2 regions of the Bradyrhizobium sp. 186 genome follow, and region 2 is predicted to be linked to the other one. Evidence: riboswitches for the same ligand, from Rfam matches in the RefSeq annotation. Region 2 holds a riboswitch; the other holds the start of a gene.
The links. A riboswitch is a leader RNA that binds a small molecule or an ion and turns the genes downstream of it on or off. The one in region 2 is predicted to bind cobalamin.
Positions count from the first base shown of each region.

Region 1: linked by a shared signal. The riboswitch ahead of metE (5-methyltetrahydropteroyltriglutamate--homocysteine S-methyltransferase) and the one ahead of IVB18_RS19265 (energy-coupling factor ABC transporter permease) in region 2 are both predicted to bind cobalamin.

Region 1 covers NZ_CP082164.1:1,013,326-1,027,610, forward strand. Annotated here, with positions in the region: gene IVB18_RS04570 (citryl-CoA lyase) at 1-595, shown strand, start outside; gene IVB18_RS04575 (SMP-30/gluconolactonase/LRE family protein) at 592-1,491, shown strand; gene IVB18_RS04580 (GNAT family N-acetyltransferase) at 2,071-2,586, opposite strand; gene IVB18_RS04585 (EAL domain-containing response regulator) at 3,189-4,403, shown strand; gene IVB18_RS04590 (4Fe-4S binding protein) at 5,021-5,224, shown strand; gene IVB18_RS04595 (hypothetical protein) at 5,246-5,509, opposite strand; gene IVB18_RS51550 (hypothetical protein) at 5,537-5,671, opposite strand; cobalamin riboswitch at 6,322-6,522, shown strand; gene metE (5-methyltetrahydropteroyltriglutamate--homocysteine S-methyltransferase) at 6,622-8,937, shown strand; gene IVB18_RS04605 (reverse transcriptase domain-containing protein) at 10,130-10,759, shown strand; gene IVB18_RS04610 (reverse transcriptase domain-containing protein) at 10,871-11,176, shown strand; gene IVB18_RS04615 (group II intron maturase-specific domain-containing protein) at 11,238-11,330, shown strand; gene IVB18_RS04620 (cytochrome-c peroxidase) at 11,689-12,756, opposite strand.
Region 2 covers NZ_CP082164.1:4,027,405-4,041,568, reverse strand. Annotated here, with positions in the region: gene cobF (precorrin-6A synthase (deacetylating)) at 1-382, opposite strand, end outside; gene IVB18_RS19265 (energy-coupling factor ABC transporter permease) at 428-1,105, opposite strand; cobalamin riboswitch at 1,142-1,362, opposite strand; gene cobA (uroporphyrinogen-III C-methyltransferase) at 1,408-2,139, opposite strand; gene IVB18_RS19255 (cobyrinate a,c-diamide synthase) at 2,136-3,446, opposite strand; gene cobM (precorrin-4 C(11)-methyltransferase) at 3,446-4,228, opposite strand; gene IVB18_RS19245 (cobalamin biosynthesis protein) at 4,225-4,593, opposite strand; gene cbiE (precorrin-6y C5,15-methyltransferase (decarboxylating) subunit CbiE) at 4,590-5,771, opposite strand; gene IVB18_RS19235 (cobalt-precorrin-6A reductase) at 5,770-6,516, shown strand; gene cobJ (precorrin-3B C(17)-methyltransferase) at 6,492-7,226, opposite strand; gene IVB18_RS19225 (precorrin-2 C(20)-methyltransferase) at 7,223-7,954, opposite strand; gene IVB18_RS19220 (precorrin-8X methylmutase) at 7,957-8,586, opposite strand; gene cobG (precorrin-3B synthase) at 8,586-9,749, opposite strand; gene cobN (cobaltochelatase subunit CobN) at 9,746-12,994, opposite strand; gene cobW (cobalamin biosynthesis protein CobW) at 12,994-14,043, opposite strand; gene IVB18_RS19200 (DUF1636 domain-containing protein) at 14,040-14,164, opposite strand, start outside.

The sequences.
Region 1 (14,285 bases), 3.0 Mb from region 2:
CTCCATCGCAATTGCGCAGATGGCGGTGAGCTGCGGGCTGCCCCTGAACGGTGCGATGGCCTCCGCGATCAATACGCTCGATGACGTGCACGGCGGAGCAGGGGAGCAGGCGGTCGAACTCTACGAAGATGTGCTGCGGAGGCGCGATGGCCTAGAGATCGGCGAGGCCGCGGCCGCCGCAATCGACCATTTCACCGCAAGGCGCGGCAAATATCTGCCCGGCTTCGGCCACCGGTTTCATCCGGTCGACCCGCGCGCGGCACCGCTATTGGCGCTGGTGGATGGCGCAGGTGCTGAGGGCAGTGTCAGCGGCGACTATGCCAAGGCCGCCCGCGCGATCGAGCGCGTGATGCAGCAGCGCAAGGGCAAACTCATCCCAATGAACATTGATGGCGCGACCGCGGTCATTTATGGCGAGCTCGGCTTCGCGCCTCCGCTGGCGCGCGGCGTCTTCTGCCTGTCGCGCGCGGTCGGAATCCTGGCCCACGCCTGGGAACAGACCAGGCGCAAGGATCGTAACAAGGGACCGATGCCCAAGCAGTTTGGCTACAAATATGAGGGCCAGCCGCGCCGCACGCTGGGAGGCGCGTCATGATGTATCTCGACAAGCCGCCTCAGCTGGTTGAGACCCGCGTGTTCTCGTCGATGCCGGCGGAATTTCGTCGACCTGGTGTTTCCTCGAAATGGGCGGATGCCAACCGCGGGGGCCATCCGGTGGATTGTTTCATCGAGGGGCCGTCGTTTGACAAGTCCGGGAATCTCTACGTCGTCGATATCCCCTTCGGCCGCATTTTCCGGATTTCGCGCGACGGCATCTGGTCTCTGATAATCGAATATGACGGCTGGCCGAATGGTCTGAAGATCGCACCTGATGGCCGGGTGCTGGTGGCCGACTACATGAACGGCCTCATGGAGCTCGATCCGCAGCGGGATACTATCAGCCCGCTTCTGGGGCACCGCAATTCCGAGTCCTTCAGAGGCTGCAACGACCTGCATATCGCGACCAACGGCGACATCTATTTCACCGATCAGGGGCAAACTGGATTGCACGATCCGACCGGCCGGGTGTTCCGACTGCGTCCTGACGGCCGGCTCGATTGCCTGATTTCGAACGGGCCAAGCCCGAACGGGCTGGTGCTCAGTCCCGACGAGGCCGTGTTGTTCGTTGCAATGACGCGCGACAACAGCATCTGGCGCGTGCCGCTGATGCGTGACGGCGGGGTTGCGAAGGTGGGACGGTTCAGCTTGTTCTTCGGGACCAGCGGTCCTGACGGGTTGACGATGGATCAAAAAGGGCGGCTCTTTGTCGCGCACGCCTCCCTCGGCCACGTCTTCGTCATGGCGCCGAACGGCGAAACGATCGCCCGCATCAAGTCCTGCGCTGGTGCGACCTGCACGAACCTCGTATTGGAGGCGGCAAACGGCACATTGCTCATTACGGAATCCTCTACCGGATCAGTGTTGATGGCTGATCTCGCTCACCTTCCTTGAACGTTCGCCAGCAGGAGTGACAAGGTGGTACCGAATCCTTTCACGCGACGGTCCACCGAATCAAGATGCAGGAAGGAGCCCGGTAGATGATTGGCTTGCCAGTTGCCGAGGCATTGTACTTGGCGACGAATGGATCGCATTTGTGTGCGGTGATCCGAAACTGGCGTCAGTAAGTCGCACTGTGTGGGAAGCACGAAAGAACGACTCGGCTATCGTTTGTAAGGCTGGGTCGGGCCCCGCAACGGGCCGCCGCCGACTTGGCTCCGCGCCTTTTAGCCGGGCAGGTTTCGGCTCGCGGTCCACGAGCCTTGAGAAGACCCACGTATCGCTTCGCACCATGAAGAACGCGTTGATGGCTGATATCTTGAACGTTCCCGCCAAGAAGGTCGAAGAGGTAACCGCTCGCAGTGGGAGTAAGCACCGCATCAGCGTCGAGGTTCTCGATCATGCTCGGCCGCGACGCACGCGTTGGAGCGTTCGTTTTGAGAACCAACAAGCAGCAGGATTTGCTGCTTTGAAAGTCTTTACTGATAGGCCCAGGAGCGCTTTTAACTGTGTGGAGCAGAGGTCGCAGTACTGTCATAGCCTCTTGCGCGCGCGCAATCCTCCAACCCGATATCCCCTCTCCTCGTAGAAACGGCGTACCCGTTCTAAGGCCGGATAGCCATCCGGGGGCAACGCAACCTCAATCATCTGCCAGCCTCGGCGCTTCGCCTCCGAATGTACCGCCTCGAGCAGATGCCGACCGTGGTCAGAGCTTCGGAAGTCGCGAGAAATCCATAGCTCCTGAAGCACACCGTACGCTCCGGCCGCTCTCACGGCCTGTACGGCCGAGATGGCAGCGACCCCTACAATCTGCCCGGTGACTTGTTCCTCGATGACAAAAATGAAGCCCTCTTCGGGATCCTGAATCAGGCGCAAAGCAGCCTGCTTCGCGCCTTCAAGGCTGAACTCTGGTCCGGGGCCACCTAATTCAGAAAGTAGCTTTCCGACGGCTTCTGCGATCGCGTTCTCATCTCCTGGCACGCCTTTGCGCAAAGCCGTGCCCCCGTGGGCCAGGCCTTGCGCTTCAGCGCCAACACGAACACCCGTCACGTTAGTCCCTCCAGTCCCTCTTGAGGAAATCCATGTTCAGAAAGGATACAGAAAACGCAACTGAGAGCAACTATCAAGCTCGGTAGGGAATAGGACGTCCGCACTCGCTATAAGCAACAGAGGTGAGGTAAGTGCAAGCTGTTGCCGTTCTCAGAATCGACTGCGGCTTGACTTGCTGGGAACTCATGATGGACTTCCTTCGATTGGAAAGGAAATCCACGAGACGGCACATTCGCGCGTGGGCAGGCCGGCCATGCCGATCAAACATTTCGTAAGAGTGATTGCCGATCGTCACTCACGAGCGACTCGATTCAGTAGATCTTGCAGCATGATAATCGCCGTGCCATAGGGCGCATCAGCTCGGCGCGTCTGAAGGTGAGATTCCCAAACTCGCGTGCTTCACTCGTACAAAGCTGCGCGAAGCGGGACAGGTATCATACGCGTGCGCCCGACAAAATCGTCTGAACAACATCGCGAAAGATTTTGCACGCTAATGCACTATCTTAAGCTTACCTCGAAGAATCGAAAGATAATGGCAAGCACTGCTTGTTTGGACCTTCGCTCCTCGTTTAAGGGACCGTCACGGAACGGGAGTGGTTGCGATGGAGCATGGGCAGGCCGAACTGGTCGGAGGGAAACCTGTAATCTTCGGCCAGCGTAAGGTGCGGCCGCGAGCGTGCGTGGCCGTCGGCAAGCGGCATCTGCGCGCCTTTCTACGGGATGTGCTGGAGGATATGGGGTTTGTTATCAGCGAATGCGGGACTGCTGACGAGCTGCCGCACGTACTCTGCACGGACTTCCCTGATCTGATCCTGCTCGGCATTGGCTCGGATCGCATCGAGCCTGGACGATTGCTCGAGATACTCGTACGCGAAGAATTTGCAGGCAGAGTGCTGGCGTTCGGCGCCCGCGAGTCGATCGTCATGACGGCAGTGCAGCAGGTCGGGGGCGAATATGGACTTGATATGCTGCCGCCGCTGAGGACGCCGTTTGCAGCCGAGACGCTGCGCGATCGGGTCGCCATGCTCTTGCCCAGAGAGCCGGCGCCCCGTCCCGCAGTCCATGTCGGAGAAGCCTTACACGCTGGCTGGCTTGAGCTCTGGTATGAGCCGAACTTTGACGCGTGTACCCTCAGCCGCCGCGGCGCCGAGGCGCTTGTGCGAATGCGGCACCCGACCTGGGGCGTTGTTCCACCAGCCTATTTCATCCCGGAGGCTCACGATCCGCATTTTAGGGAGTTGTCGCAGTTCGTGATCGACCGCGCGATCAAGGATTGGCAGTATCTTCTGGAGCAGCAAACTTCGATCGATCTCTCCATCAATCTCCCGGCAGCATTCCTGATTGACCCGCAGGCGGTACGCGATCTCTGTCAGCGCATGCCGTCGCACCCCGCTTTCGGCGGCTTGACGATTGAAATCGAGAGCGAGGAAGCGATCCAGAACCTAGATCTCCTGATCGAGGTCGCGCGTGAGGTTCGCTTTCACAACATTGGCCTTGCAATCGACAATGTCGGCGCCAATTGGCCGCAGCTGATGGGGGTCGAAAGATTCCCGTTCATGAAATTAAAAGTGGACCGGCAGTACGTCGCCGGTTGCGGAAATGGGCCCCTGAAGCGAACGGTGTGCCGCCATATCGTCGATCTAGCCAAAGAGTACAGTGTGCGCACCGTCGCCGCAGGTGTGGAGAGCCACGCCGACCTGATCGCTGTGACCGAACTCGGCTTCGACCTTGCGCAGGGCCATCTGTTCGGAAAGGCCATGCCGCTGAAGCAATTTGCACAGTCATCTTTCAGCCCTGTTCCACTTCGTCCAAAATAGTTGCATGAGGAGTGGCTGAGCACAGCCAGGCAAAGCGTACCAGCGCTCGCCCGCGCCGCCATACCTACTCGGCACCAGGCATGCGGCTGACTGCAATTAAATCGGTCACTTTGCAAAGCCAGTATCGCTCCTCCCGGCGGATTCATTTCCCTCCGAAGCGACGCCGAAGGTTATTGTAGCACAAACCCGTTTTGGCAAGCCTCCAGCGAGTCAATCCGCGGAGTTAACGTTGCAGCCGTGAGCGAGGCTTGCACAAAACCTCCAGTCAGGGCGTGTGACCGGAGGTTTGCCGAGATCCGGCGTAGACGTGCGTCGGCTCGCGGCTTTTAGTCGCGCCGCCGGTTTCGGAATCGTCGAGCGTCGCTTGGCCCCGCGCTGCCATGCCAGACAAACCAACGGAAGCTCGCAGCGGTCGAGTCGCGACTGGCTCTCGGAGTAGGGCCCGAGGGCTCGCATAGCTTGAAATTGAAGTGGCCCGTTGCTGTCGCAGATGCAACATGGTCTCAGACCCGGGACAGCACAATTGGGCAAATTGCCCATCATTGAGCGCGTCTGTGTTTGGCACGGCATTTGAAAGGGATCGCCAATGGCATCGCTCGCCTAAGGAGTCGGAAGGCATGGCTTACAAGATCGTCGCTTCGCAATGCACCGTTTGTGGGGCATGTGAGTTCGAGTGTCCCAACGCGGCGATCAGCCTCAAGCGTGACATTTACGTTATCGATGCCAAAAAGTGTACGGAGTGCGAGGGCCATTCCGACACGCCGCAATGCGCGGTCGTCTGTCCGGTGCCTGACACCTGTGTCCCGTCTAAGACAGCATAAGCAGCCCGCGTCCAGACGGCTTCACCGCTCGATTTCGCGAACGAAGTAGTAGATGTCGAGCTTGAGGAGGCCGCCGACCGCATGGGGCGCATCGAGGTCGATCAACATCGTTATGACCTTAAGGCGCTGATCGACTCCGAGAAGCCCTCGAAGGGCTCTGTCAGAGGACACCGTCAAATTTGTCTCGAATAAGGACAAGGCCGCCTCGATGCTCCAGTCGCCGCGTCGAGGCTTATCGTCGCTGGCTGACGAGCCAAGGCGAAGTGGACGGGCGTCGAATATCACAAGATCGACTTGCAGGATATCTAAAAGCTACGTCACGGCCGAAGCCGAAGAGACGGTCTCCTCGCGCGACGAGATCGGTCCGGAGATCCTGAAGACGTACGAGAAGCTCGGCATCCGCTTGCCCGTGGTCACCGTGCACGAGTGCATGGAGCGTAGAGTCATAGCACGATCCCGCCGTGCGCGCTCTCGCCGCTTACTCCAGTTTCGCAAGTCAGCGTGCATCCTGAGGTCCGGAACTGTTCCTGCGATGTCGCGCAGGCCAACGTCCAGGCTGCACTATTCGCCAAGCGGCGACGGAGACAACGAGGCGCGCGCCAAAGTCGCTCAGCACGTGAGTGCCTGGCGCACCGAGGAGATCATCTTGACCAACGCCACGGAGGCGATCGAGCTCGCGGCTCGTCGTGGGGCAGGCCGAACACAGGCAGTCCGACCTGATCATCCGTTCGATCCTGGAGCAATCCGGCCTTGGCAATTCCTAAGCAGCCTCATCGCGCTGTGATCAAACGGATGCCGGCGAGGATGATCGCAACTTCCTCACAGGCGAGTTCGAGAAGCTGCTGACGGAAAAGATCAGGCTTTGTCGCGATCATGCAGATGTCGAAAGCGCCCAGCGCGTTCGTTCTGCTCGCGTTAGCCCATCCGATTACGAGAACAGGGTGTTGAGCGGACGCATTCACAAGCGGAGCCTCCACAGATCCACGCGTTTTCACGAGGCCCGGAGTAAGACCGTTGTAGCCTACCTAGTACAGTTCGCAATCGCTTGGGCAATATCGCAGCGACACTCAGTAGGTTGACGGATCGATCCTCGTGCGCATAATGCCAGCCGTCGTGGTCTCCGGATTTCGTTTGATCCGGAGCTAAGAGGGAAGCCGGTGCAATGCCGGCGCTGCCCCCGCAACTGTAAGCGGCGAGCCGCTGTCCAACGAAGTCACTGAAGCCATGCGGCTTCGGGAAGGCCGGACAGCAGCGACGACCCGCGAGCCAGGAGACCTGCCTCGACAATATATCGTCCACGGGCGGGGTGTCCCGGTGTGCGCCAAGCAGCTGTCGCTCACGCGATATTCGCTGCATGCGTCCGCCATGGCCTTTGCCCCAATTATGGGGTCTGAGCTATGTCTATTCTTTCGCTTCCCGTTGCCACACTGGGGACGTCACGCATCGGCCCACGACGCGAACTCAAATTCGCGCTCGAGAGCTACTGGGCGGGAAACTCCAGCGAAGCCGAGCTCCTCGAGGCGGGGAGTGGACTTCGTGCCGCTAATTGGGCACGGCAGAAATCCTGCGGTGCGACCGTCATTCCTTCGAATGACTTCTCGCTCTACGACCATGTGCTCGATACCAGCGTAATGGTGGGAGCCATTCCCGACGTCTACAGCTGGACCGAAGGTCCTGTGTCGCTCAAGACCTACTTCACCATGGCGCGTGGCGCTCAGGACGGTGATCACGCTCAGCATGGGCCTGGCGTAGCCGCACAGGAAATGACGAAGTGGTTCGATACCAACTACCACTACATGGTGCCGGAATTTCACCAGGATCAGATCTTTAAGTATTCCTCTCGAAAGCCGATCGAGGAATATGAGGAGGCAAAAAGCCTCGGCTACCAAACGCGCCCCGTCCTAGTTGGCCCAGTCACTTTCCTGAAGCTCGGCAAAAGCGCAAATCCCGCATTCAATCCGCTGTCGCTGCTTGATAGGCTCCTCCCAGTCTATGTCGATGTTCTCCGCGAACTAGCCTCGCGCGGTGCTGAATGGGTTCAGCTCGACGAGCCATGCCTAGTGATGGACGTCGACGAAGCATCGCGGGCGGCTGTCCGCCGGGCCTATGCTCATTTCGCAAAGGTTGTGCCGGCCCTTAAAATCATGCTGGCCACTTATTTCGGCGCTATCGGCGACAATCTTGAAACAGCCTTGGCCTTGCCCGTTGCCGGGCTTCATGTCGATCTGGTTCGGGCACCCGACCAGTTGGACGCAATTGTCGCCACAGCCCGCAGAGATCTCGTGGTCTCGCTAGGCGTCGTTGATGGTCGCAACGTGTGGCGCTCCAATCTTGCGGCGCTGCTCGACCAACTTGCCCCTATGGTCAAAAAGCTGGGCAGGGACCGTGTTCAGATTGCTCCTTCCTGCTCGCTGCTTCATGTTCCGATCGACATTGAGCTAGAGACCGATCTCGATCCCAATCTGAAGACGTGGCTGGCGTTCTCAGTTCAGAAGATCAAGGAACTTTCGATATTGGGCAAAGCGCTGGCCGGCCATGCTGCCGAGGTGGCCGATGAACTTGCGGTTTCGGAGGACGCAGCCGTGATCCGCGAAACATCGCCCGAGATCCACAATGCGAATGTCGCCGGACGAATGGCCGCGATTGACGATAGCATGCGTCGCCGTCGCAGCGCGTTCACCCAGCGTGCCGACGTCCAGCGCGTCGCGTTCGCATTGCCGATGTTTCCAACGACAACCATCGGATCCTTCCCGCAAACGGCCGACGTCCGGAATGCGCGTGCGGCTCATGCGCGGGGAGCGCTGAATGACACGCAGTACGAGCAGCTTCTGAAAGCGGAGACAGCCCGTACCGTGCAGTGGCAGGAAGATATCGGCCTGGACGTGCTCGTACACGGTGAGTTCGAGCGCAACGACATGGTTCAATACTTTGCCGAGCAGCTGTTGGGCTTCGCTTTCACCAAGCACGGCTGGGTTCAGTCTTATGGCTCGCGGTACGTTCGTCCGCCTATCCTGTTCGGAGATGTCTCCCGGCCGAAGCCCATGACCGTTGAATGGTGGCGCTATGCGCAGTCTCTGACCAAAAAACCCGTCAAGGCTATGCTGACCGGACCGGTGACGATCCTGAACTGGTCGTTTGTCCGTGACGACATCTCGCGGAGCGAGACATGCCGACAGATCGCTCTCGCGATCCGAGATGAGGTCATCGACCTTGAGGCGGCTGGAGCGACCATGATCCAAATCGACGAGGCTGCGTTGCGGGAGGGATTGCCGCTACGCAAATCGCAGTGGAAGAACTATCTCGATTGGGCAGTGGACAGCTTCCGCGTTTGCTCCTCCGCTGTCGCCGACGGAACTCAGATCCATACTCACATGTGTTATTCCGAGTTCAACGAAATCATCGATGCGATCGCAGCAATGGATGCCGACGTCATATCAATTGAGACGTCGCGTTCTAAGATGGAATTGCTCGAGGCCTTCAAGAGCTACAAATATCCTAATGAGATCGGGCCTGGCGTCTATGACATTCATTCACCGCGCATTCCCGCAGCGGCGGAAATCAAGCAGCTGATTGTGCTGGCGCGGCAGCGAGTTTCCGATCGGCAGCTCTGGATCAATCCCGACTGCGGACTAAAAACTCGAAGGTGGGAGGAGGTGCGTCCCGCGCTCGTCAATATGGTGGCCGCCGCACGCGAGTTGCGGGCTGAGCCATGATGGTGCGGAGCGTTTCGCCAATGCGTTTGTGAATAAGATGCACGCGCTTTGGGGGCTTACGATGTCCTTGCGAGCTCCCAAAGTTCCCAGCGCCTGGGAATGCCGGCCGGCGTCGGCGGAGGCGGTCGCATGCAGCCGGCGACAAGCTCGATTCTCGACCCGACGGCCGACAGCATGCCGGCGACGCCCGATCAGGTCACATATTGCGAAGTCATTAACGCTCGACGCGAAGCACAGCCCTACTTTTTCATTTATCCACCGCGTGGATGCGTCCCATCACAACAATCTATTTTACCGCCCTTACGGAACGTCATACGAAATTGGCGCCTTGGCACGATCTTCGGGAAGATAATCGAGCGTTGTTGTTTGGGGGTGCCAAATGCTGCTACGCGACGGCAAACTGCCGCTTGTGTTTCAGGGCACGGCAGCCAAACCGCTTGCGCGGGATCCCAGCTCGATCAAGGCACTGCCTTGCCAGTCGGACAGCGGGCGAGTGGTGGGCAAATCGTGAAGTTTCCGACAGGAGCGGAAGGTAAGCGGCTCCAGATTTCGCGCGGAGTGATATCCGCTTCTCGTTGTTTGACGGCGAATGCCCTCGCCGAAAATCGATCGCCGGTAAGTCCTCCCTACCGACGAAAGCTGGTGCGATGCGTAAAGCAGCGTCGTTCCTGCGTGACTTTCGCCCGGCCTCCGGAAGAGGCCGGGCTTTTTTTTGGTGCGCCAGGCATGGCGCGGAGCGCGGTGACTGGCGCGATTTGACCGGAGTGGTGTCCGGTCGATGACTTGGAGGTGAGAGTCCTCTACGGACCCTGGTGATGGGAACCGTTAGCTGAACAGCAAGGGCGTCGTCGCGAGGCGGGGTCTGAAGGAAGCTGTAAGCAAAGTGCCGGCCTGACGAACAGCCAGCGCATAGGAGGCGTCCGCATCCGGGCGAGGGAGCCAAAATTCCCGAAGCCCGATATCACCCGGAGGGTGCGGCCGTAGATGCGACAGGTAGATGGCACGAAGGTCACGCGACTAACCCTGGGAGGTCTGCCGCCCTGCCCCCGGCAACGGGTGTGCTACCGGCGTTGCAAGGCGTCGGGAAGGGGCGGCAGAAGTCAGCAGAGGCCGTAGTAGCCGGCAGCACCAAGCTGGCGAAGGGCCGAACGTCGAGTACCGGAGGAGGCCGGTCTGTCGATGGTGATAGCAGATGCAGACGATGACGCTGAGATGCGTCGTGCTCATCCCGAGGGTAGCGGCCGGAAGCCGCCAGAGCAGGGAATGGGTTGCATCAATCGCCACAGCAAGACCGCAACCTTCCCCTCCGGAGGTGGAGACGCGGCTGACGGAGGAGATCGTCAGCCGAGCGAACATGATAGCGGCCTACCATCGGGTGTTGGCGAACAAGGGCGCCGCGGGCATTGATCGGATGACCGTGGAGCAGTTGCAACCGCATCTGAAGGAGCACTGGTCGCGCATCAGAGAAGAACTGCTGGAAGGCCGTTATCGGCCGCAGCCGGTGCGCGGGGTGGAAATCCCGAAGCCCGGTGGAGGGATGCGCCAACTGGGCATCCCGACGGTGGTGGATCGGCTGATCCAGCAGGCGATGCATCAGGTGTTAATGCCGCTGTTCGATCCAGGCTTCTCCAAGGCCTCGTACGGCTTCCGTCCAGGGCGCAGCGCGCACGATGCGGTGCTTGCCGCGCGGGCGCATGTGGCTGAGCGCCGACGCTTTGTCGTCGACCTCGATCTGGAGAAGGTTCTTCGATCGGGTGAACCAAGACGTGCTGATGGCACGGGCGGCGCGCCGGGCTGCGGACAAACGGGTGTTGCGATTTGATCCGCCGCTACCTGCAAGCTGGATTGATGACGGGCGGGATTACGACGGCGCGGAGCGAAGGCACGCCGCAACGCGGTCCTCTCACCTCTATCGAACATCCTGCTCGACGATCTGGACGAGGAACTCGAGCGACGGGGCCATGCCTTCTGCCGCTACGCCGACGACTGCAACATCTATGTTCGGACGCGGCGGGCTGGCGAGCGGGTGATGGCGTCGGTCACGCAATTCCTGACGGAGCGGCTACGGCTCAAGGTCAACGCCGCGAAGAGCGCTGTTGACCGTTCCTGGGTGCGGACCTTCCTCGGCTACACCATGACCGCGCACAAACAACCGCGCCTGCGGGTGGCGGTCAATAGCGTGAAGCGGTTGCGGAGCAAGCTGAGGACGAGGCTGCGCCAAGACCAACCCTGGCGGTGACCCCCAAACCCCCATCCTGCGCGGCTGGCTGCAATACTTCCGGCTGGCGGAGGCCAAAGGGGTGTTCGAGGAGCTTGACGGCTGGATGCGGCGCAAACTGCGCAATATCCTCTGGCGCCAGTGGAAGCGACCGCGGACACGCCGCAAACGCTAGATGCAACGCGGGCTCGATCCGGAGCGGGCATGGCGGTCGGCCTACAACGGCGGCGGTCCCTGGTGGAATGCCGGGGCCAGCCACATGAACGATGCCTATCGCGCCGCCTTCTTCGTGCAACTCGGGCTACTGTCCCTCATCGAATTGCACCGCCACCTCAACGTGCCTGCCGAACCGCCGTATACGGACCCGTACGTACGGTGGTGTGGGAGGGGGAAGCCGTGAGGCTTCCTCCTACCCGATTGCCTAGTAATGAGTGACAGCACGGGATCATTCATTTTCACGTCATTGCGGGATGCCGGGTTCTTGCGTCGCATTTGTTACTATTCGGCAAGGCATGACGCTGGTGCTGTTAATCCTATCGGTCTATTGAAGGCTTTGGCGTCGTGTTCGTACGGGTGGGTAGTATCGGATACTCGATCTTAGGTAGCCGCCCGGTTAGCGAATTCAGAAACGCGACAATGTCGTTTTCTTCCCCATCGCTAAGCTTGGCGCCGAGCTGGATTTCGCTCATCAGGGCAACAGCTTGCTTCAGGCTCCAAACCTGCCCCGAATGGAAGTAAGGGGCTCGCAACGCGACGTTCCGCAACGGCGCCGCGCGGAAGACATATTCGTCGCCGACCGCCTTGGTGACCGCGAATCGGCCCTTATCGGCTTCCGGAAGCAGGGTTGCGTCCGGCTTCTTCATCACGCCGAACTGGAAGTAGGCCTGTCCACCGACATTGATTCCATTGTGGCAAGAGGAGCATCCCTTCTCCATAAACAGCGCCAACCCTGACTTCTGCTGATCATCGAGAGCATGTGTATTGCCCTCCAAATACTGATCGAAGGGGGCCGCAGGTGTAATGAGAGTCGCTTCAAAAGCCTCGATTGCCTTCGCAAAGTTTTCGAAGCTGACCGGTCTCGCTTCGTTCGGGAAAGCGTTTTTGAACAAGGCGACATAGCTGGCCATTGAGTTCAAGGTGTCGAGCACATGATCCGGAGTCGCATTCATTTCGGCACTCGCCTGCACAGGGCCAGTTGCTTGCGCCTTGAGGTCCGCGGCGCGTCCGTCCCAGAATTGCGCCGCATTGAACACCGCGTTGTAGACGGTTGGGGCCCGACGTAGGCCGACCTTCCAGCCGTGACCGACTGAGGTCGGACCGGCATCGACTCCGCCGCTGCCGAGATTGTGGCACGTATTGCAGCTAATGATCTCGCTTGCCGATAGCCGCGGATCGAAGAACAGAATCTTGCCAAGCTCGACCTTTTCGTGCGTGACTGGATTGTCCTTTACCGCAGGAATGACTGAGGGGATCGGACGGAAGATCTGCCTGGCGGTTCTCATCAGATCATCGTCCGCGCTAGCTCCTGACGACATCAGCAGCCCAATCGCCAAAACAGATGCTTCAGCCACAAGCCGAAGCTCCCGGATCGATTTGTTCATACACCCGCCTCATCAGTTCTGATTGTTAATCAAGGAAACAGTCGAAAGCGATGCCACACCCCGTTCCCTCAACGGGCCCGGCGCAGCACCGGATCCTCTGAAGCGAGGCTGCATCAAATGTTCGATTTCGAGGTGCTCGCTGCCGGCGTTCGCCCACGATGCTTTAAGCCGTTATTTGATTCGCGAGTTCGCTTTGAGCTTAGATCACGACCTTCCTGTTGGTAGATCAGACTAGCGCCTCAACCTTCGGCATGTTGGCCGATCTGACAACAACAAGCGTGCCGAAAAAGGATAATCTGTCCGGTGGCCGCATCGGTTCTCCATTAAGCGATTGGGTGGCCAATACGGCTCCAGCGAAGTTGATCGTATCCGTCTTACACCGCTGGTCGCGCTCAGCGCTCACGGTGCGGCTGGACAATAGCAACCCCCATGCCAGTTGCATCTGACATGCAAGCTGCTGATTTAGTTACGGAACGAGTCCCGGCTACCGAACAACGTCGGATGTCTTGGTTTGATGAATACATGCAGTGTCACAGATGCGACAAGCGCCAGTCCCGGCTAGACATCATCGCACAGAAACTTTTGTGATGAGATCCAGTTGACAGCTTGCCGACCGCGCGTGGGACGGCGGTAATAAGATCTACGCAGGCATATGGCGAGACACTGAGCCGAGGCGTCGGCGGTGCGCATCGCTCACGATTTCGCCTCGCCCTGCCGACTGAAGGCTCTCCGACCTCATATCCGGGCCGGCTCTTCGCGCGCCGCCGCCGAAATCCCGCTCGATTGTAACAGACGAGCCCCCAAGCCTGAACAATGGTTTGTCTTGAATCCCACCTGGGTTCGCTGGCACGGCAATTGCCGATCTCAAATCTGTTACCCAGAGTTTGACGGTACGACCGTCCGATTACTCAGATACTCCCATTCGAAACCAGCTTAAGTGGGCGGTCTGACACCTGATCGGGCCGCGTGTTGGTTGGAGTAAGATAATCATTTCGACCCACTCACGGGCTAGTGGCAGCTTTTGAAATCCTGCGCGCTGAAGGCAAAAATCGCTGAACTTCTGCAGAAGTAACTGTCACTTCATGCTCTTGCGTTGAAAGACTCCGATACAAGACGACATGCTGGGAGGAGATCGTTACATCATGTCCGCAGATGGCCAGGTCGTGAGATCTCACCGGCGGACCAGTTGTCCATGGGTGGTTCAAGTTAGATATGGTGTCTGTGATGGCTTCGATTGACGATCGCTTGAATGAGATCAGATACGTGCGGAATGACATTTGGCGCTGTCGCAGAAGGCTTCAAAGCGAGCTAAGTGATCTCGAGCGTAAGATTCTCGAAGAGCGCCTGTTTGAGCGGAAATCTGCCTTTGAACGGCTCCTAGCGACCACGTTTCCTTTTACATTGACACTGTGAAGCAAAATTCGGGACCTTTGCCGCGGGTCATTGGCGCGGAAAATGGCGTCCGCTCATAGAACGCATGCGCCTGCGTCAGGAACGTAGCGCTCCGTCGCCGCGGGCCGTCGCGCCCA
Region 2 (14,164 bases):
CGAGCCGACGCGCAATGCGCAGCGAGGAGTCGTAGAGCGAGGGATCGCCCCAGATCAGCAGCGCGACCTTGCCCTCGCGCCCGAGATGGTTCGCGATCGTTTGCGACCAGGTCGCGGCGACTGCATCATGCCAATCGTCCACGCCCTTGCGGTAATCTGCCTCGCCCGCGTCGCGCACCGGAAGATCGAACTCGACGATGCCTGTCTTGTCGCTGGTGAGCACGTCCGCGCAGATCGTCCGTCGCAGATCGGCGAGATCGGATTTCGCAGTCCCCTTGCGCGGGATCAGGACGAGATCGGCAGCGTTGATGGCACGGATCGCGGCGCGCGTGAGCTGCTCGGGATCGCCGCAACCGATGCCTATCAGGGAGAGCGTGAGCATCTTACCTGCGAAGGGCGGCCGCAACGGCCGCCCATTCGCTTGTCTCTAGGCCGCGTTGTGCAAACGCGGGGTGACGAGGCCGGGCGCGGTAACCCCACGCAACGACTTCGCCAGCGCCAGTACCGCGAGATCAGCCAGCGGCTCGATCACGATAACGAGCGCATAGGACGCTGCGAAGGTTGCGATGTTGGCGAGGTTGGCCGCACCAAAGCCGGAACCATAGAGCGCCCAGAACGCCACCCAGGCGATGACGCCGGACTGATACGTGGTCGAGAGCGCCAGCGCCTGGCGATATTGCAGATCGACATAGGCGGTGTTGCGCGGAATGATCCGCGTGGCGATCGCCTGGATCGCGAACAGCGGCACCAGGATCGTGGTGACGTTCATGCCATATTGCGGCAGATCGGTCGGCACGAAGAACACGCCCTGGAGCAGCAGGCCGAGCGCGAGGCCGAAGGCCGCCGGTGCTGCGCCGAACAGCAGGAACAAGGTCGAGCCGAGGATGAAGTGCACTTCGGACACCCCGACCGGGTAGTGCGGCAGGATCTCGAAGAAGGTGAACACAAGGCCCGTGGTGGCGAGCGTCCGCGCCGCGAACGAACCGATGCCTTGCTCGCGCATCGTCTCGACCGCTAGTTTAAGGGCAACGCCGCCTGCGGCGATGCCCGTTGCATAACTCAACACGAGCTTGGCGCCCGTCACGACTCCGGGTTCGACATGCATGGCTCAAATCCTTCCTGCCGTCACACCCGACGGCCTTGACGTCAAAACACGCACGGCCGGTCTCCTGGCTCGCGGTTCACTGGGGTTCTCCGGCCTTCCCGAACCTTGCGGCCCAGTGGCGGATCGGAGTCCCTCACCGCTTACAGTCGCGGGGGCGGCTGGGGTTTGGGGCGCCGCAACTGGGTCCGCCCATCCCCATTCCCGATTATGCTCCGGCGCTTTGCGCCACGTCGAGCACCATGCGTCTCCTGTGTGCCCCTTTCGCAAGCCGGGCGTCAAGGGGCGACGGGCGGCCGAGGGCATCATGACGGATATTCTCCCGCGAGCGCGCCGAACAGGATGACAGCCGCCGTGGAGGCCGCGCCACCCCGCGCAAGCTGCTCGGCCAGTTCGGCGATGGTGGTGCGGACCAGCCGCTCGTCGGAACGCCCGAGGGATTCGGCGAACAGCGCCGGCGTGCTTGGGGCGAGCCCGTGCCCGATCAATTTTGCGGCAAGCGCCGGAAAGGTCCGCCGGCCCATATAGACCACGGTCGTCGCCTCCGGATCGGCCAGTGCCGCCCAATTCAGGTTCTGCGGCAGTTCGCCGGTGACATCGGCCCCGGTTACGAATTGCACCCGGCGTGAGGTGTGGCGCCGGGTCAGGGGAATGCCAGCTTGCGCGGCCGCAACGCAAGCCGAGGTGACGCCGGGAATGATCTCGTAGCCGATGCCGGCGTCGCGGAGCGTCTCGAGTTCCTCCTCGAGCCGCCCGAAAATGCCTGCATCGCCCGACTTCAGGCGCACGACGCGCAACCCGGTCGCGGCATAGTCGACCAGCAGGCGGTTGACATGGTGCTGCTTGGTCGAGGGCCGCCCGGCCCTTTTCCCCACCGCGACGAGATTGGCGCCGGGCCGTGCCAGATCCAGGATCGCGCCGGATGCGAGGTCATCATAAAGCACGACGTCGGCCTGGCGCAGGCGTGCCGCGCCTTTGAGCGTGAGAAGCTCGGGGTCGCCGGGACCGGCGGAGATGAAAGTGACAAAACCGCTCACCGGTCCTCCGCGATCAGATGGAAGAACGTGCCGGTGGCTTGGCCGCGCCGCGAGCCGGTCTCGGCGATGACCGCACCGGTCGCGTCGTGCACGACCGCTAGCGGCGTATCCGGCTGCGCGACGATGGTCGAATAGTGAAACTCGTGGCCGCGCAGGCGCGCACCGGCCTGATGTCCCGGCATCGGCGCGGCGAGTTCGGCCAGACGGTAGCCCAGATGCATGCGGCGTTTGGCAAAGCTCGTCTCCAGGCCGAGCAGACCCGTCATCTCATGGTGTATGCCGTCGGCATCGGTGAGGCCTGCACCCAGCACCATATAACCTCCGCACTCGCCGTGCACCGGGCGCGTTTCGGCGAAGGCGCGTAGGCCGCCACGAAAGTGCGCATTGGCGGCAATCTTCCCTGCGTGAAGCTCGGGATAGCCGCCGGGCAGCCAGCAGACGTCGGCGCTCGCGTCGGGCGTTTCGTCGGCGAGCGGTGAGAACGGCAGGATTTCGGCGCCGGCTGCACGCCAGGCTTCCAGCATGTGCGGGTAGACGAATGAGAACGCGGCATCACGGGCGAGCGCGATGCGCTGCCCGGGCGGCGTCACGTTCAGGCCCTTCACCGCAGGCTCCGGCGACCAGGCCGCGGCCGATCGCAGCACGGCATCGAGATCGACATGCTCGGCGACGAAGCGCGCGGCCTCGTCGATCAGGCCGCCGATCTCGGCCTGCTCCTCGGCCTGCACCAGGCCGAGATGCCGCTTCGGCAGGCTGATCTCGGCATGACGTGGCAGCGCGCCGAACACGGCAATGCCTGCGTCCGCGAGCGCCCGCCGCACCAGATCTTCGTGGCGCGGGCTTGCGACGCGGTTGAGCACGACGCCGGCAAGACGCAGGCCGGCGCGATAGTCGCGAAGGCCGGCGGCAATGGCCGCAGCTGTCTGCGCCTGCCCGGAGGGATCGATCACCAGCAGCACCGGCCAGCCCAGCATCTCCGCAATGTCGGCGGTGGCACCGGTACCACAGACGCCGCGCGCGGCGACGCCGTCGAACAGGCCCATCGAGCCTTCGGCGAGCACGACATCGGCATCGGTGCCGCGGCCGACGAGATGCACGATCGTCGCGCGGTCCATCGCCCAGCTGTCGACGTTGACGGAGGCGCGCCCTGTGGCAGCGGCGTGGAAGGCGGGATCGATATAGTCAGGCCCGCTCTTGAAGCATTGCACCTTCAGTCCGCGATTACGCCATGCGCGCGCGAGCGCCAGCGTCAGCGTCGTCTTGCCGACGCCGGAGGCCGGCGCGGAGATGACGAGGCTTGCGGCCATCACGACGCCTCCGGAAAGCGCGGCTCGGGGCCAACCGGCCGATAGCGGCGATCGTAGTCGGCGGCGTAGAGGCGGCTCTCGGAAAAATCCGCCGCGCCCAGCGTCTTGCCGACCAGGATGAGAGCGGTACGTTCGAGCTCGGCACCAACCGCAGCATCGAGAGTTGCAAGCGTCGCGCGGACGATGCGCTGATCCGGCCAGCTCGCGCGCCAGACGATGGCGACTGGACAGTCCGCGCCGTAATGCGGCGTGAGCTCCGCAACGACCTTGTCGAGCAGATGGATCGACAGGTGGATGGCGAGCACCGCACCGGTCGCAGCAAATGCACCGAGCTTCTCGCCTTCCGGCATCGCGCTGGCGCGGCCCGGCGTGCGCGTCAGCACCACGGTCTGTGCGAGGCCGGGCAGTGTCAGCTCGGCTTCGAGTGCCGCGGCGGCGGCCGAGAAGGCCGGCACGCCCGGCGTCACGGTGCAAGGAATGCCGAGCGCGCGCAGGCGGCGCAGTTGCTCACCCATCGCCGACCAGATCGAGAGATCGCCGGAATGCAGCCGCGCGACGTCTTTACCTACCGCATGCGCAGCGGCAATCTCGGCAACGATCTCGTCGAGCGACAGCGGCGCGGTGTTGACGATCCGCGCGCCGGGCGGGCAATGCGCCAACACGCCTTCCGGCACGAGCGAGCCGGCATAGAGGCAGACCGGACAGGCGGCGATCAGATCGCGGCCGCGCAACGTGAGCAAATCGGGAGCCCCCGGCCCTGCACCGATGAAGTGCACCGTCATGCGTCGTCTCCTTCCGCGATCGCCGCAGTCGCGGTCCGATCCTGCGAGACCGTCCGCGTCGCAATCAACCGGGCGCGAGGACCGGCCGCCGCAAGTGCAGCAGCTTCGGCAACAGATCCTGTGCCGAACTTTTCGACGATGAGCTCTGACCGGGTCGGCGTCGTGATGCCTGCGAGCACATCGTGCGGAACAGCCTTGATCGGCACGCCGCATTCGCGCGCCAGAAGTTTCAGCGCCTCGGCGTCGGCCTTGTCGCTGACCGTTGCCACCGCCGCGAGGCCTGCGGGACCGCCAGCCGCCAGAAGCGCCTCGCGCAACGACGCTAAGGTGACATCGCGCTTGAACCCGAGCCCGGCGACCTTCATCGGACTGTACTCCACTGCACCACCGGCCGCGCCGCCTCCCAGGACCGATAGCGGCCGAGCGGACCGGCATGGGAGATCTCGACCCGCATCAGCTCGCCGCCGTGGCGCTGATGCAGCTCGCCGAGCACCGCTTCCGTTTCCAGCGTCACCGCATGCGCAACCAGCCGCGTACCCGGCGCGATGCGCGACCAGACCGCATCGAACATCGCAATGTCGAGGCCGCCGCCGATGAAGACGGCATCCGGCGCTTCCAGCCTCGCGAGAGATTCGGGCGCTTTCCCTGCGATGACGGTGATCCGATGCGCTAATCCGAACTCGGCAGCATTGCTGCGGATGTTGGCGGCGCGATCCTCGCGCGCCTCGACGGCGATCGCCGTCCCGCCGCACAATGCCCACTCCACCGAAATCGAGCCTGAACCCGCGCCGATGTCCCATAGCCTCTTGCCGGGAGAGGGCGCCAGTGTCGAGAGCGCCAACGCGCGCACCGGCCGCTTGGTGATCTGGCCGTCGTGAGCGAAGAGATCGTCCGGCAGGCCCGAGCTGCGAGACAAACCGTGCGCCCCCTTCGCCTCCAGCGCCACCGCGACCAGCTTTCCGGCGGAAGCGCGCGTATAGCTCTCAGCGCGACACTCACCGACGCTTTCATGTGGCCCGCCAAGCGCGGCGAGAGTCCAGAATGCCGAGGCGCCCCATCTGCGCTCGGTCAGCCATCTCGCGAGATCGCCGGCAGCCTTGCCATCGCGCACCAGACAAATGATCCGCGCGCCATGCGCGAGATGCGGCACAAGGCGCTCGAATGGCGCGGCGTGAAGACCCACGCACACGACGGATTCGAGCCGCCAGCCCAGCCGCGCGGCGGCAAGCGAGAAGGTCGACGGCGCGGAATGCGCAATCCACTCGCCGGCATCGAGCTTCTCGGCCAGGCTTGCGCCGACGCCATACCAAAACGGATCGCCGGAGGCGAGCACCGCGGTCGGCCGGCCGCGGCAGCTCAGCACGGCATCTGCATCGAATGGCACCGGCCACGCGCGGCCGCGACTGGTCACGCCCGCCAGCACGAGATGACGCTCGCCGCCGAATATCGTTTCTGCATTGGCAAGCGCCTTTCGGCTTGCTTCCGACAGCCCTGCGAGTCCATCTTCGCCGATGCCGATGATAGTCAGCCAGGGATCAGCCATGACGCGCGCCCTCATTCTGGGCGGAACAGCCGATGCGAGCCTGCTCGCGGCGGCAATCGCGCGCGCGGGCATCGCGGCCGTCTATTCCTATGGCGGCCGCACCCGTGCGCCCGCCGATCAGCCGCTGCCGACCCGGATTGGCGGCTTCGGCGGCGTGGTCGGGCTTGCCGACTACATTCATCGCGAAGCCATCACGCATGTGATCGATGCGACGCATCCCTTTGCCGCCGAGATAAGCCGCAACGCGGTTGCGGCTTGCGCGGAAACCGGGACGCCACTGATTGCACTGGAGCGAGCGCCTTGGGACAAGTCGCCCGTCGACAACTGGATCGAGGTCGCTGACGTCAACGCTGCGGTCGCTGCTCTTCCCGAATCCCCGGCGCGCGTCTTCCTCGCTATCGGGCGCCAGCACATTGCGCCATTCGCGACCAGGCCGCAGCACACCTACACGCTGAGATTCGTCGATCCACCGGAAGCGCCCCTGCCCTTCGCGGCTGACGTAATCGTGTCGCGCGGACCGTTCACGCTTGATCGCGAGTTGGAGATGATGCGCGCGCGAGGCATCGCGTGGATCGTCGCCCGCAATTCCGGCGGCGATGGCGCGCGCGCCAAGATCGACGCCGCCCGTGCGCTGGGCCTGCCCGTGATCATGATCTCGCGGCCGGAACTGCCCGAGCGACAGCGGATCGAAAGCGTAGCCGGAATCATGCAATGGCTCGGTCATCGGATCTGCCTCGGCGCATAGACCCAGCGGCCAACGCGGCGCGTCTGCGAGTTGCCGACGATCACGAGCGTGCGCATATCGGCCATCTCGGGCCGCGCGTCGTTCAGTGTCACCGTTTCGATCCGCTCGTCGGGCGCGCTCACCGCGCGCGCAAAGATCACGAGGCGTTCGCCGCAGCCGGCTTCTTTCAGCACGGCAAGCGCGCGGCCAAATCCCTCCGGCCGGCTTGTCGAGCGCGGATTGTACATCGCGATGGCAAAATCGGCTTCCGCCGCCAGCCGCAGGCGCTTCTCGATCACCGCCCACGGCTTGAGATTGTCCGAGAGATTGATCGCGCAGAAATCATGGCCGAGCGGCGCACCGGCGCGCGCGGCAGCAGCCAGCATCGCGGTAATGCCGGGTAGCACACGGATCGGAAGCTCCCGCCATTGCGGCGCCTGTTCGAGCGCCTCGAACACGGCGGACGCCATCGCGAACACGCCGGGGTCCCCCGAGGACACGACGACAACTTGCCCGCCTTCGGCGGCAAGCCGCAAGGCTTCGCTAGCGCGCTGCAACTCCTCGCGGTTGTCGGACGGACGGAGGTTAAGCCCCACCCGCGGCGGCACGCGCGCGACATAGGGCGCATAACCCAGAATGTCGGTCGCAGCCGCGAGTGCGGCAGAGACCTCAGGCGTCACCAGTGTGTCGCTGCCCGGCCCAAGGCCTGCGATGGTCAGCGTGCCCGTCATTCGGCGGCGTCCAGATGCCGGCCCTTGCCGTGCACGAGCACGATCGCGAAATAGGGACACTCGGCGGCATCGATATCTGCGAGCCGCACCACACGCTCGCCCGGCATGGTGCCGCGCTCGACCAGCCAGGCATCGTCTAGCCTTCCGGCGGCAGCGAGCGCGCGGCGCACTTTCTCAAGATTGCGGCCGGTCTTCATGATGACGAGCGCATCGGAATCGCGCATGCGCCGTTCGAGTTGTTTCTCGTCCAACGTGCCCATCAACACCGTCGTGACGTCGTCGCCAAGCGCGATCGGCTGCCCGACCGCATTCCAGCAGCCGGCCATGCCGGGAATGCCGGCGATCACCTCGAGTTCGACGCGGCCTTGCAGGCGCGCGTGCAGATGCATGAAGGAGCCGTAGAAATAGGGATCGCCCTCGCAGAGCACGATGACATCAACCGCGCGCGCCAGCCGTGCCAGGCGCTCCGCCCACTCGTCGTAGAAGCCGGCGAGCAGGCGGACATAGTCGGGACTGTCGAAGGCGATCTCCGTGGTGACCGGATATTCCATCGGATATTCGGTGACGTCGCCTGCGAGCATGCCTTCGACGATGCGGCGCGCCTGGCCCGGCCTGCCCTTCTTGCGGAAATAAGCGACGTGCTTTGCGCCACGCACCGTCCGGTCCGCGCGCACGCTCATCAGGTCGGGATCACCGGGGCCGAGACCGCAGCAGATGATGCGTCCCATCGCTATTCGCTCCGGCTCGCCAGCGCGTTGACGGCGGCAACGGTGATCGCGGAGCCGCCGAGACGTCCCTCGACCGTCAGCGCCGGCACCGGCGGATCGGCCATCAGCGCGGCCTTGGATTCGGCGGCACCGACAAAGCCGACGGGGCAACCGATCACCGCCGCCGGCCGCGGGCAGTTGCCGTCCTCAAGCATGTTGAGGAGATGAAACAGCGCGGTCGGCGCGTTGCCGATCGCAACGATTGCGCCGTCGAGATGCGGCCGCCACAACTCCAGCGCTGCGGCCGAGCGCGTGTTGCGCATGGATTGCGCAAGCGCAGGAACGGCCGCGTCGCCGAGCGTACAGATGACGGCGTTGCCGGACGGCAACCGCGCGCGCGTAATTCCCTCCGAGACCATGCGTGCATCACACAGGATCGGCGCGCCTCTCTGCAGTGCGTCGCGCGCAGCGGTCGCCATGCCGGGCGTGAAGCGGATATGCGCCTCCAGGCCCACCAGGCCGGCGGCATGGATCATCCGGACCACGACCTGCTCCTCGTCGGGCGTGAAGCGCGACAGATCAGCTTCGGCCCGGATGGTCGCGAAGGACTGCCGGTAGATCGCGGCGCCATCGGTCTCGTAGACGTGCGGCATCAGTGCCCTCCCACAAGGATAGAGGGATCGCTGACGATGTCGGCGCCGTTCAGGCCGCGCAACACCGGCTCATCGCGCGTCGAGCCGTCGCGGACGAGATCGAAGCCGCCGCTGGTCGCGACCAACGTCACCGCAGACGCCCCGGAACGAGCACAGCCCTTGGCGCAACCGGAAACGTGCAGCCGCGTATCGGCGGTGATGCGCGGCGCAAGTGCTGCCGCCAGCGCCCGCGCGTCGGCATGCGCCTCGCGGCAGCGCGGGGCGCCGCTACAGGCGATGACGCGCAACGCGGGATCGTAAGGCTCCGTGATGAGGCCTGCCACCCTCGGCATCTCCCGCTTGCCCTCGCTCAGAACCATCCGCCATGGCGTCATGCGCAGCGCATGTCCGCAACCCGCGAATTGATGGAGCGTCGAGTGCAGCATCTGTCCGAACGCGACGCCAACCATTGCCCCCTGCGGGTAATGCCCGGGCCGCAACGCGGCCATCACCGGGGCAGGCTCGGTCTCAGCGCGCAAGCTCTCAGGCAATGCCGCGCCAGCCGCAATGTGGGCCGCCATGCGCCCTCGCCCGCCCTTGGCTCCTCCGGAGACGATGAACCAGTTTGCGAGCGCGAGCGCCGCGCTCACCGCCTCTCCGCGTGCGACGGAGCGGCCGAGCCTCGCGCCATCAGCCCGCACCAGAAGCCGGCCTCCGCGATCGCGCTCAATGCGTACGTCAGCGGAATCGCCGGCCAGCACGCGCGACTTTCCGTCATCGATGGCGAAGCCGAATTTGGTCGGAAGCGCCAGCGCGCTATCAGCAAGCGCTTCTTCGAGCTCCGCGGCAAGTGACTGGGTTTCGTCGCCGCCGATCCAGAACGGCGTCACCAGGATGTTGCGCCGGGCTTCGGTATCAGCGTCGTGGTCAAGCAGCCCCAGATGCGCAAGTCCGTCGAGCAAGAGCCGATGGCCCTGTTCGTCGACACCCCTGATCTGGAGATTCGCGCGGCTCGTCACATCAAGGAGGCCGTTGCCGAAGCGTTCAGCCAGCTCAGCAAGTCCGGCAACCTGGGTTGCTTCAAGACGCCCGCCGAAAGGACGCACCCGGACGACGAGCCCATCGCCCGATTGCATCGGCCGCAGCGCGCCGGGACACCAGCCCTTGACCGCAATTGCACTCATGACGCCTCCCGGAGCCGAGCGGCAATCGAATTGCGGCGGGTTTGCCAGAGAGAGGCCTCATGCAGTCGTGTGAAGCAGATTTCCATCGCGGCGAGCGCCGCCGGATTATCGCGTCCCATGAAGGCGCGGACGTCGTCATTGCCCAGCGTCGCATCGTAGTAGAGATCAAAGAGATGCGGCGGGACGGCGCCGGCCAGATGGGCGAAGGCGGCCATGTGCTCGAGCGTCGCGGTGATCTCGGCGGCCCCACGAAACCCGTGGCGCATCATGCCGGCGATCCAGTCAGGATTGGCCGCGCGCGCGCGAACGACACGCGAAATCTCTTCCGTCAGCGTTCGCGCATGCGGCTGGTCCGGCCGCGTCGCATCGAGATGATAGAGCGACGGTGCGGCTGCGCCGAGATGTGCCGCAGCAGCCGCGACGCCGGCCTCATGCGCGGCGTAGTCGGCGGCGAGCAGCAGATCCGTTTCAGGCAAATCCTGGACATGGACGAAAGCGTCGGCAGATGCGAGCCGCGATTCGATGCCGGCACGATCGGGCTTGATCGCGCCGTCGGCGGAGAATGCCCAGGACGATGCCGACAGCCAGGCTTCGCCGGCCGCTTCGCGCGTATCGGGTGTGAAGGCATCCGGGATCGCCGACAGGCCAACGCCGTATTGTCCGGGACGCGGCGCGAACACCCGGGACGCGCGATGACGGTACGGATTCTCGTCGCCCTCATCCTCGCGCGTCGATAGCGCCTCGGCCGCCGCCTCGAACAATTGCGCAAGGCCGGAGAAGACATCACGGAACAGGCCCGACACGCGCAGCGTAACGTCGATGCGGGGGCGGCCGAGTTCGGCCGGCGCGACGATGTCGTAACCGGTCACACGCCCCGAGGCGTGATCCCAGCGCGGCGCGAGGCCGGCCAGATGCAGCGCCATGGCAAACTCTTCGCCTGCGGTGCGCATGGTCGCCGAGCCCCAGAGGTCGATCACGAGGCCTTTCGGCCAGTCGCCGTGATCCTGCAAGTGGCGGCGCAACAACTCTTCCGCGAGCTCGATTCCCTGCGCATGCGCCGATGGCGTCGGCACGGCGCGCGGATCGACCGCAAAGAGATTGCGTCCCGTGGGCAGCACATCACGGCGCCCGCGATAGGGCGAACCTGACGGCCCTGGCGCGACGCGCCGGCCCGCGAGCGCGGCACGCAGAGCGTCGCGCTCCGCCTCGCCGCAGGCGCCGCGGCCGAACACGTGCAGGCCGTCGCCGAACTGGCTTTCCTTGAGGTCGCAGACGAAGCGATCGATCCGCGGGATGGCTTCAACCGGCGCGGCCGATGCATCGAGGCCGAGATCGCCCTCCAACCCCGCTACGCGCGCCTCGTCGCGGATCGCGGCGATCAGGCGCAGGCGACGTGCGGGATCGAGGCCGTCGGCGGTCGAATATTCGTCGAGGAGCTGTTCGAGCCGGCGCAAGCCTTCAGGCACGGCGGAGGCTGCAAGTGGCGGCGGCAGATGGCCGATCGTGACGGCAGAGGTCCGCCGCTTGGCCTGCGCGGCCTCGCCGGGATCGTTGACGATGAAGGGATAGATCACCGGCAACTCGCCAGTCAGCGCTTCCGGCCAGCAGCTCGATGACAGCGCCACGGATTTTCCGGGCAGCCATTCCAGCGTGCCATGCGCGCCCATGTGGACGACGGCGTCGATGCCCTGCCCTCGGAGCCAGAGATAGAAGGCCACGTAAGCGTGGCGCGGCGTGCGGGCGAGATCGTGATAGTCGGCATCGCGCATGGCCGTGTCGCCGCGCTCAGGCTGGACGGCCACGAGCGACTTGCCACATCGGATCGCAGCGAACTGGAACGCGCCGTCGCGGTAATTCGGATCATCCTCCGGCGTGCCCCAGGCTTGCGCGAGATCGTCCTGCAACGCTTGTGGAAGACGCGACAGCGCCGCGCGATAATCGGCGACGCTCCAGGTCAATTGCTGCTTCAGCATCGTCTCGCCGAGCGCATGGACCGGCGCAACATCGAAACCGGCTTCAGCGCAGTCAGACAGCAGTGCTTCGACCGAGGCCAGCGCATCGAGACCAACCGCATGCGCGATCTGGTGCGGGCGTCCCGGATAGTTCGAGAGCACAATCGCCAGCCGCTTTTCACCGGCTGGCTTCTCCGCGAGCCGCCGCCACGCCGCAACGCGCGCAGCGACGGCCTTCACGCGCTCTTCATCCGGGCGATGAGCAAGATGCGAGAATTGCAGATCGGGATCACGCTCGGCGGCCGATTTGAAGCTCACCACGCCCGCGAACAGGCGGCCGTCGACCTCCGGCAGCACCACATGCATCGCGAGATCGCCGGGCGAAAGGCCGCGCAGCGACTCCGTCCAGTCCTCGCGCCGTGCGGTCGAGAGCGCGACCTGAAACACGGGGCACTGAACGGCATCGAACGGCGTCGCGCCGTCGTCGCCGATCGCGGAGAACGCCGTTGCATTGACGATCACGGCGGGAGGCGTTTGCTCAAGATAAGCTTGCAGCCAATCCGTGACGCCGGCGGCCTTCAGCGACGTGACGAACACGCCGTAAGCATCGAAGCCCCTCCCGCGCAGCGCTGCGATCAAGGCGTCGACCGGACCGGTATCGGCAGCAGTGAGATACGAGCGATAGAAGGTCACAAGCGCGCTTGGCTTCCCCTCGCTCGCCGCGGGCGCTGCGACCACACCGCGTGCGGGATCGTAAAAACCCATCTCCGGAACCGTCATCTCGCCGACGACCGGCCCGGCATAGAGCCCTGAGGCCAGCGCGAGCTGCGCGATCGCGGCTTGGGCCGCGACCGGGCCGCCGGTGTCGCAGAGCACCTTGAGCCGCCGCAGCGTCGAGACCGGCAAGGTCGAGTACGCGTCTAACCGCGTGTCGTCACGACCATCTGCCGGCAGCACAGCCAGCACGATGTTACGGTCCTTCGCCAGTTGATGGAGGGCCGCGAGCCCGTAGGCCCAGTAGGACTCGCCGCCGATCAGGCGCACCAGAATGCCGCGCGCCTGCGAAAGGGTGCGCTCGATATAGGTATCGACCGAGAGCGGATGACGCAGTTCCGCAAGGTTCGCCAGCCGCAGCGAGGGCAGGCAGTCGCGGCCGCGCCGCCAGCCGGCCGCGAAGGCCGCCAAATCAGAATCTGAGAACGAGAGCACCACGAGATCGGCCGGATCCTGGCCGATGTCCCTTGGCGTCGCGGTCTCCTCGAGACCGCGGCTCTCGCGGAAGACGACGTGCATCAGATACCAAGTCCTGAGATCCCAAGTCCCGCCTTGATCGCGGCCTCGTCGATATCGCCGTGCTCGCCGATCACGACGAGCTTTGATTGCCGCGCGCCGACGCCCCAGGGCTTGTCGAATTGGTGCCGCACCCGCTCGCCGACCGCCTGGAGCAGCAGGCGCATCGGCTTGCCGGCCACCGCGATATAACCCTTGGCGCGCAGCACGTTCTGCTCGCGTGCGAGACGCTGGACCGATGCGACCAGCGCGTCGACATCCGCAACTTCCGGAAGATCAATCACCACGGAGGCAAAGTCGTCATGCTCGTGATCCTCCTCGCCGTCATGATGCGAGGGACGCGCGGCGAGATCATTCTCCGCGGCAGCACCCAGGCCCAGAATGAGGCGCGCGTCGATCGCGCCGTCGGTGACCGGCAGCATCGGTACGCGCCGCGGCATCTCGGCGGTGATGGCAGCCTTTGCCGCTTCGAGCCCCGCCGCGCCGGCAAGATCGGCCTTGGTCAGGAGCACGATGTCGGCGCAGGCGATCTGATCCTCGAACACTTCCGACAACGGCGTCTCGTGATCGAGATTTTTGTCCGCTGCCCGCTGCGCTTCGACCGCGTCCGGGTCCGGCGCGAAGCGGCCGGCGGCCACAGCCTCGGCATCGGCGAGCGCGATCACGCCGTCGACCGTAATGCGCGAGCGGATTTCGGGCCAATCAAATGCCTTGAGCAGCGGCTTTGGCAGCGCCAGACCCGAGGTCTCGATCAGGATGTGGTCGGGCCTCACGGGCCGCGACAGCAACTTCTCCATGGTCGGAATGAAATCATCCGCGACGGTGCAGCAGATGCAGCCATTGGCGAGCTCGACGATGTTTTCTTCCGGGCAATTGGCATCGGCGCAGGACTTCAGGATCTCGCCATCGACGCCCTCGCTGCCGAACTCGTTGACGAGCACCGCGAGCTTCTTGCCGTTGGCGTTGGCGAGGAGATGCTGGATCAGCGTCGTCTTGCCGGACCCCAGGAAACCGGTGACGACCGTGACCGGGACTTTTGCGAGCGAATTCATTCGGCGGCCTCCGGCACGACGGCAATGGGGGGAATGCGGGCAAGCGATTGCTTGCGGAATATCTCCGGGCGGCTGCGCCAGGGCACGATGCCGTCGGGCGCGCCGGCGTAGGCCGCAGCAC